DNA from 2 places in the Pseudomonas sp. GGS8 genome. Region 1 is predicted to be linked to the other one. Evidence: riboswitches for the same ligand, from Rfam matches in the RefSeq annotation. Region 1 holds a riboswitch; the other holds the start of a gene.
The links. Region 1 has a riboswitch for cobalamin ahead of J3D54_RS20855 (CbtB-domain containing protein). Riboswitches for the same ligand answer to the same signal wherever they lie in the genome.

Region 2: linked by a shared signal. The riboswitch ahead of cobO (cob(I)yrinic acid a,c-diamide adenosyltransferase) and the one ahead of J3D54_RS20855 (CbtB-domain containing protein) in region 1 are both predicted to bind cobalamin.

Annotation. Positions count from the first base shown of each region.
Region 1 covers NZ_JALJWF010000001.1:4,626,512-4,630,926, forward strand. Annotated here, with positions in the region: gene nfuA (Fe-S biogenesis protein NfuA) at 35-619, shown strand; gene cobM (precorrin-4 C(11)-methyltransferase) at 837-1,583, opposite strand; gene J3D54_RS20845 (cobalamin biosynthesis protein) at 1,666-2,079, opposite strand; gene J3D54_RS20850 (CbtA family protein) at 2,076-2,780, opposite strand; gene J3D54_RS20855 (CbtB-domain containing protein) at 2,792-2,983, opposite strand; cobalamin riboswitch at 3,105-3,333, opposite strand; cobalamin riboswitch at 3,550-3,764, shown strand; gene cobW (cobalamin biosynthesis protein CobW) at 3,866-4,415, shown strand, end outside.
Region 2 covers NZ_JALJWF010000001.1:3,733,934-3,738,348, reverse strand. Annotated here, with positions in the region: gene bluB (5,6-dimethylbenzimidazole synthase) at 1-326, opposite strand, end outside; gene J3D54_RS16920 (cobyrinate a,c-diamide synthase) at 323-1,723, opposite strand; gene cobO (cob(I)yrinic acid a,c-diamide adenosyltransferase) at 1,720-2,331, opposite strand; cobalamin riboswitch at 2,412-2,647, opposite strand; gene J3D54_RS16910 (hypothetical protein) at 2,802-3,386, shown strand; gene J3D54_RS16905 (sorbosone dehydrogenase family protein) at 3,455-4,415, shown strand, end outside.

The sequences.
Region 1 (4,415 bases):
GCGTAAACTGCGTCCAAGCCTGCGAGGAGTTTCCATGACCGCTATTACCATTACCGACGCCGCCCATGATTACCTGGCTGATCTGCTGTCCAAGCAGAACACCCCGGGTATCGGCATCCGCGTCTTCATCACCCAGCCTGGCACCCAATACGCCGAAACCTGCATTGCCTACTGCAAGCCGGGCGAAGAAAAACCTGAAGACACGGCGCTGGGGCTCAAAAGCTTCACCGCTTATATCGACTCGTTCAGTGAAGCGTTTCTGGACGATGCGGTAGTCGACTACGCCACCGACCGCATGGGCGGCCAGCTGACCATCAAGGCGCCAAACGCCAAAGTCCCGATGGTCAACGCCGACAGCCCGGTCAACGAGCGCATCAATTACTACCTGCAAACCGAAATCAACCCGGGGCTGGCCAGCCACGGCGGTCAGGTCAGCCTGATCGATGTGGTTGAAGACGGTATTGCCGTGCTGAAGTTCGGCGGCGGTTGCCAGGGCTGCGGCCAGGCAGACGTCACCCTGAAAGAAGGCATCGAACGCACCTTGCTCGAGCGCATTCCTGAACTCAAGGGTGTACGTGACGTGACCGACCACACGCAGAAAGAAAACGCCTACTACTAAGGTGTTCGCTGCAGAAGCGAAAAAACGGCACCCGTGAGTGCCGTTTTTTTATGGGTGATCGATAACCTGTGACGAGGGGGCTTGCCCCCGTTGGGTCGCGAAGCGGCCCCCTGCATTCTTTCAGACATACCCTACAAGCAGGTCTTGCGACGGCTTCGCCGCCGAACGGGGCGATGCGGCGTTCCGACAAGCCCCCTCGCCACAGTGTGTGTTTGGCTCAAGGTCTGTATAGGTGAGCATGCCCCGCCCGATACAGCGACGACTCACTGAAGTGGTCACTACCCAACACCCGGCCCACCAGAATCAGCGCCGTTCGGCGAAAGCCCTTGGCTTGAACCTTCTGTGCAATGTCTGCAAGTGTCCCCACCACCCAGTCCTGATCTGGCCAGGTTGCCCGGTGAATCACCGCGATCGGGCAATCGGCGCCGTAGTGCGGCAGCAATTCGGCAAGGATCTTCTCCAGATGATTGACCCCCAAGTGGATCGCCATGGTCGCCCCGTGTTGCGCCAGGCTGCCCAGGTCTTCGCCAGCGGGCATCGCGGTCTTGTCGGCGTAACGGGTCAGAATCACGCTCTGTGACACGTCCGGCAGGGTCAGTTCAGCACCCAACAGGGCCGCGCAGGCAGCGGTGGCGGTAACGCCGGGAACGATTTCGAATGGGATGTCGAGTTCACGCAGGTAGCGAATCTGCTCGCCAATCGCGCCATACAGGCTCGGATCACCGGAATGCACCCGAGCCACGTCCTGGCCGTTGGCGTGAGCGGTTTTGATCAGCTCGACGATCTGTTCCAGATGCAGTTCGGCGCTGTTGACCACCCGTTCGGCCCGGTGGCCTTCCAGCACGGCGGCGGGGACCAAGGAGCCGGCATAGATGATGACCGGGCAGCTACGAATCAGCCGCTGGCCTTTGACGGTGATCAGTTCCGGGTCGCCGGGGCCGGCGCCAATGAAGTAGACGGTCATCGTCGTTTCCTGTCAGAAATAGGGCTTGGGCATGCTCCAGATGAAGAATGCTCATGATCGAGGGCGGGGATTATCGGGGATTTTACGCGGCGCTGGCCAATGCCAGGGTGGCCTGGGCGTATTTTTGTCGTGGAATCAGCAACTTTGGCGGTGCCTGAGCCAATTGTTCGGCCAGGGCCAGCGCGGCACTTTCGGCCACGCCGTAGCAGCCGGTGCGTTCGAACGCGATGTCCGAGTGGTGGCTGAGTTGCGGTTCATAACCGGCCAATTGTTCGCTGCTGAAATACATCAACGGCAATGCCAGCTGTTCGGCCAGTTGAATCAGGCCAGGTTCATCGCGCTTCAGGTCGATACTGGCCAGGGCCTTGATCTCACGAAGCTCGATTTGATGGGCCTGTAACGCCTGATCGAGCAGCGCCCGCAGCGTGCTGACGGGGCAGCCGCGCTGGCAGCCCAGGCCGACCACCAGGGTCGGCGCTGCGCTGACGTCAGTCATGCGCTGTAATGGCCATCGCTTTTACGGCGGAACAACCAGGCGCTGATCAGGCCCAGGGCCAGCCAGAACGCCACGTTGGTCAGCTGCGAAGCGATTTTGAATTGCGCTTCCAGGGCTTCCGGCGCCAGCATCGAATGGACTTCCGGTTGCGGTGCGCCGATCACATGCGGCACGGCCAGGATCGCCACGCCGAGAGCTTTCATCAGCCAGTGACGGCTGAATACGATCAGCGCGATACCGACCGCTGTAGACGCGGCAGTGCCGATCCACCAGATTTGCCGTTGCGCCAGATCAGCCGCGGCAGTGCCCGGCAGCTCAGGCGGCAGGCCGAGAGTCGGTGCCAGCACGAACGTCGCATAACCGGCCAGGCCCCAGAGCAGGCCCTGAGAGGTTTTGGTCGGTGCACGCAAGGTGTAGAGACCGGCGAGCATCAAGGCGAAACCGACGGCCACCACCAGGTTACCGCCGGTAGTGGACAGCACGCGCTGCCAGCCGTCTTCCGGTTCCCAGGCTTCGGCGTCGTGGGTGTGAGCGACGGCACCGGCGGCGTGTTCGTGGACTTCAACAGCGGCCGGCTCGGATTTTTCGTAGGTTTCGGCCTGCAGAATCAGCGGGGCGACCCAGAAGCTTTGCAGCAGGGTCAATAGCAGCGCGGCCAGCAGCCCGGTGAAACCTGCGGTTTGCGCAATACGCTTGATCATGTCAGCAGGTCTCAATGGCACGGAAAGGCAGAGCTGTGACGGGTGTCGTGCGCGGCGTTGTGTACCGCTTCGATGTGCGAGAAACCGGCGAAATACACAAGGCACGCGCCAAGGATCGACGCACACACGGCGGCGGTCAGGCGTTGAGTCAGGGTTGTGGTGGTGCTGGCCGTTGCGTGGCCGGTGCTGCTGATGATCGACATGGCGCTTCCCTCTGGTCTGTCAGCGGGTGAATAGAGCGCATGAAAACCTCCGCACGCCAAGGGCTCGCAGAGATTTCGAACAGCGCCCGCCCACCGCGGGTTTGTTATTCAGTGAACGTAAAAGTCACTTTGTGTTGCGGGCCGGTCTCCGGGCTCGCGAGGGGCAGGGCTAACGCCTGAACCTGCAAGCATCACCTTCCCATGCCGTATGACCGACACAGTGGATCTGACGCTTCACTCGCTTACCGTTGCGGGGGCAGCACCGGACTGACATGGCTTTAGAGTAAAGCACATGATTCACCGGTTTCCCGTTTCACCCTGTGAAGGGCACCCGTAACAAGGCGTGTAGGAGAGCATGGGCGGGGGCGGGGAGTCAATTGGCAAGGGTTCTCAACTCTGTGGCGAGGGGGCTTGCCCGCGTTGGGCAGCGAAGCGGCCCCCTGTATTCTTTCAGGCATACCCCGCAAGCAGGTCTTGCGACGGCTTCGCCGCCGAACGGGGGCAAGCCCCCTCGCCACGGGTGATCGCATTCTCCGACAAGACATTGACCCGCCCCCACACGATGCGTAGCCTTGCGCTTTCGAGGTTCTTCGGCGTTTGCCGGAGCTAAGAAGGGAACGCGGTCGATGCCGCGGCTGCCCCCGCAACTGTGAACGGTGATGTTCGCTGCCACGCCACTGCAAGCCCGTGCAACGGGTTCGCGGGAAGGCGCAGCGAATGCCAGGCTGACCCGCCCGGCACACCGTCAGCCAGGAGACCTGCCTCGACACAGATTCTCACTTTCAACCGGGCGGGGTGATCCGGTGGCGAACTCTTCAGGCACGCGCCCCCGCGTTGCCGGTTGTCGTCCCGTATGCCCGCCACCTTGCCAAAGGGCATCCGATGAAAACACTGGCCAAACTCCCCGTCACCATCGTTACCGGCTTCCTCGGTTCGGGCAAAACCACCTTGCTGCGGCACATGCTCGACAACGCCCAGGGCCGTCGCATCGCGGTGATCGTCAACGAGTTCGGCGAGCTGGGCATCGACGGTGAGATCCTCAAGCAATGCTCCATCGGCTGCACGGAAGAAGAGGCCAGCGGTCGCGTCTACGAATTGGCCAACGGCTGCCTGTGCTGCACCGTTCAGGAAGAATTCTTCCCGGTGATGCGCGAGTTGGTTGCTCGTCGCGGCGACCTCGACCACATCCTCATCGAAACCTCGGGCCTGGCCCTGCCAAAGCCTTTGGTCCAAGCCTTCCAATGGCCGGAAATCCGTAGCGCCTGCACCGTTGACGCGGTGATCACCGTGGTCGATAGCCCGGCCGTCGCTGCCGGCACCTTCGCCGCGTTCCCGGATCAAGTGGACGCCCAGCGCAAACTCGACCCGAACCTGGACCACGAATCGCCGCTGCACGAGCTGTTCGCCGACCAACTGGCCAGCGCCGACCTGG
Region 2 (4,415 bases), 890 kb from region 1:
GCGACCAGCACTTCGGCGCAGTCTTGGATGCCTTCGACCTTGAGCTTCATGAATTCGTCGGAGCGCTCGCCGAGGGCTTCAGCGGTGCGGATGCGTTCCTCTTCCACCAGTTGCTGGATCTTGCCGCGCAGCGCCCGGTCGCTGATGCGGATAAACCGCCAGGGCTGCATCAGGCCGACGCTCGGCGCCTGGTGCGCGGCTTCGAGCAGGCGCCTCAGTAACTCGGGCTCGACCGTTCCGCCGCTGAAGTGGCGCATGTCACGGCGCTCTGCAATTGCGCGATAAACAGCTTCGCGTTCGGCTTCGGAAAATGTGTTGTCCGTCATGGCCTCTTCGCGAGCAGGCTCGCTCCCACATTAGATGGAGTGTTGCCCGACAAAACGCGGTCAACTGTGGGAGCGAGGCTGCTCGCGATGGCGGCCTCACGATCAGGCGCCAACAACGCAGCAATCGCCGCCGGATTGGACGGAAAATAAAAGTGCACATAAGAGGCCGTCATCCGCCCCTCACGATAAACCGCCTCCGCCCCTCGCCCGCCATTGGGGCTCAGACCACGCGCAATCGGCTCAAGCTCGGTGCTGGTCAACGAGTGGTGATAGGTGTGCCCGCGCAGCAAACCTTCGGGCAGTTCCACCGCCTGCAAGGCCAACGCCGCCAGACGCTTCTGCATCACCGCATCACCGGTCAGCAAGCCAACCAGCTCAGCGCGAGTACCCTCGACATCGGTCAACGAGTCCAGCAGGTACAACATGCCGCCACACTCGGCCAGCAACGGTTTGCCCGCCGAGTGGTGAGCGCGGATGGCATTTAACATCGGTGTGTTTTGTGACAACGCCACATGGTGCAATTCGGGGTAACCGCCCGGCAGATAAAGGCTGTCTGCCTCCGGCAACTCGCTGTCGCGAATCGGCGAGAAGAAAGACAATTCGGCCCCCATGGCTCGCAGCAGATCCAGGCTCGCGCCGTAGGTAAACGCGAAGGCTTCGTCCCGGGCCACGGCAATCCGCACACCGGCCAGCAACGGTTCGGCGGCGATCACTTCAGGTGCGGCAAACTCCACGGCCGGCGGCAACGTCACGTCGCAGCTGCTGGCCAGTGAGGCGGCCGCCGCATCGAGGCGCAGATCGAGGTCATTCAGCTCGCTGGCCTGCACCAGGCCGAGATGCCGACTCGGCAATTCGATGCCGGTTTCCCGGGATAAGGCGCCGTACCAGCGCAAGCCTTCTGTCAGGCTGCCTTCGAGCAATTGCGCATGACGCAGGGTGCCGACCCGGTTGGCCAACACACCGGCAAACGGCAAATCCGGCTGATAGCGCGCCAGGCCCAAGGCCAGCGCGCCAAAGGTCTGCGCCATCGCAGTGCCGTCGATCACGCCGAGCACCGGCACACCGAAATGCCGCGCCAGGTCAGCGCTGGACGGCGTACCGTCGAACAGCCCCATCACGCCTTCGATGAGAATCAGATCGGCTTCGCCAGCGGCTTCCCACAACAGACGACGACTTTCTTGCTCGCCGACCATCCACATGTCCAGTTGATAAACCGGTGCACCACTGGCGCGCTCGAGAATCATCGGGTCGAGAAAGTCCGGGCCGCATTTGAACACGCACACCTTGCGTCCCTGATTGCGATGCAAACGGGCGAGCGCAGCCGTGACGGTGGTCTTGCCCTGACCGGAAGCCGGCGCGGCAATCAGTACCGCCGGGCAATGACGTGGTTGAATCACAACTCGACGCCTTTTTGCGCTTTGATCCCGGCCTGGAAGGCGTGTTTGATCATGCCCATTTCGGTGACGGTATCAGCCAGTTCGATCATCTCCGGCTTGGCGCCACGGCCGGTGACCACCACATGCTGCATCGGCGGACGGGCCTGCAAGTCACTGAGCACCTGATCAAGATCGAGGTAACCGTGCTTGAGGGCGATGTTCAATTCATCGAGCACCACCAGGCCAATCGACGGATCGCTCAGCAGCTCGCGGGACACCGCCCAAGCGGCTTCGGCGGCGGCGATGTCACGCTGGCGGTCCTGGGTTTCCCAGGTGAAGCCCTCGCCCATCACATGAAAACGCACTTGCTCCGGAAAGCGCCGGAAGAACAGCTCCTCGCCAGTGCTGCTGCGCCCCTTGATGAACTGCACCACGCCGCACTGCATGCCGTGGCCCATGGAACGCGCGAGCATGCCGAACGCCGAACTGCTCTTGCCTTTGCCGTTGCCACTCAGCACCAGCAGCAGGCCGCATTCATTCGGCGAATTGGCGATGCGTTCGTCGATCACGGCCTTTTTGCGCAGCATGCGCGCCAGATGGCGTTCGTCACGATCAGGGGTATCAGTCATAGGGGAGCTCTCCGTTGAGGCTGGATAACGGCGGGCAGGCACAAGAATAGACGGCAAGAAGCCTGGCATCGCCCACCGTGATGCCGCTGAATGGATCAGGCCGGTCTCCGGGCTCATGAGCGGCGATTGGCCCGACTGCGCGCCTTCCCGCATCGTTCATCGACACAGTGGCATCAGGCGCAGTCTTCACTCATTTACCGTTGCGGGGGCAGCGCCGGGATCGTGATCATTCTTCGCTGGAAGAAATCCACTCACCGGCTTCCCTGTTTCACTCTGTCGACCACGGTCACAGAGCACCTGAAACAAGCCGCGAAGGTTAGAGGGTTGGGGGTGGAGCGTCAATTAAAGCCGGGGCACCGCTGAGCGAATAACTGCCGTCGATCAATTATCTGACGCCAATCTTGTGCCACACTGCCAGCAGTGATATCAAAGAGCCACAACCTCACAACACAATAACAAAGGTGAGCCACATGCAAGGCATGATCATCAGCAATCCGAAACTGGAATTCCTGCGCCCGGTGCTGGAACGCTGGTTTGACTGTATCGACCGCTACAACGCCGTGCGCGGCGATAACGATACGCCTTACTGGTACGACGAAAACGCCAACCTCGGCCTCCTCTCTGCCGCGGCCTGGATGGCGGAAATGGTCACGCTGCAGCAAACACCGACGCGCAAACAGACCGAAGAAGGCGAACGCAACGCCCACGCCGATCTGTTTATCGCCACCCGCGAAGAACGCGCGTACCTGCAGGTCACCCAGCGCTGGCCGCGGGTCAATAACCTGAACCTGACCCAGGCACTGGCGGACATCACCAGCGACGCGAAGCGCATCAGCTACGCCAGCGACCTGAAACTCGGCTGCCTGTTTGTCGCCCCACAAAAAGCCCAGCACAGCGCCACCCCGGAAGAACTCCAGGACATGCTCGACGACCTGCAAAAGGAACACACCTGCGCCGTGGCCTGGTATTTCCCTTACGCCTACCACAAGTTGCGCAATGAAGCCGGCAACTACCATCCGGGGATCGCCGTACTGCTCAAGGAAGCCCGCGGCTGACCGGTTGAACCATCGGGCGCCTACGCTTCTCTATGATTACGTCAATGCATTCATAGGGAAGATCAGTAATGCGCAAACCCCAGCTCGTTTTCATCATCGCGCTCGCCGGAGGGCTCGCCGCCTGCGGTGAAACCTCCAGCCTGCAAGTCTCGGACGGCACCGGACCGTCGCCCAAGCTGCCGGAACCGAACAAAACCCTGATCCCGACGGTGAACATTGCCCCGGCGATCGGCTGGCCTCAAGGTAAAAAACCCATCGCAGCAGCAGGGACTCAGGTGGCGGCGTTTGCCGAAGGCCTCGATCATCCGCGCTGGCTCTACGTGTTGCCCAACGGCGATGTGCTGGTGGCCGAAACCAACTCGCCACCCAAACCCGACGACGGCAAAGGCATTCGAGGCTGGATCATGGGCAAAGTCATGGGCCGTGCCGGGGCCGGCGTCCCCAGTCCGAACCGCATCACCCTGCTGCGGGACAAGGACCACGACGGCGTCACTGAAACCCGCACGGTGTTTCTGGAAAACCTCAACTCGCCCTTCGGCATGACTCTGGTCGGCAAAGACCTGTACGTCGCCGACACCGACCGCTTGCTGCGTTTCCACTATGAAAACGGCGAGACGGCGATCAAGTCCCAGCCGATCAAAGTGGTCGATTTGCCGGGCGGCACACTGAATCACCATTGGACCAAAAACGTCATCGCCAGCAAGGACGGCAGCAAGCTGTACGTCACCGTGGGCTCGAACAGCAACGTCGGTGAAAACGGCATGGATCAGGAGGAAGGTCGCGCGGCGATCTGGGAAGTGGATCGCGCCACCGGCAGTCATCGAATCTTCGCCTCGGGGATTCGTAATCCAAACGGTCTGGCCTGGGAGCCTCAGAGCGGCGCACTGTGGACCGCAGTCAACGAGCGGGATGAAATCGGCAGCGACCTGGTGCCGGACTACATCACTTCAGTGAAGGACGGCGGGTTCTACGGCTGGCCTTACAGCTATTACGGGCAACATGTCGATGTTCGCGTCGAACCACAAAACC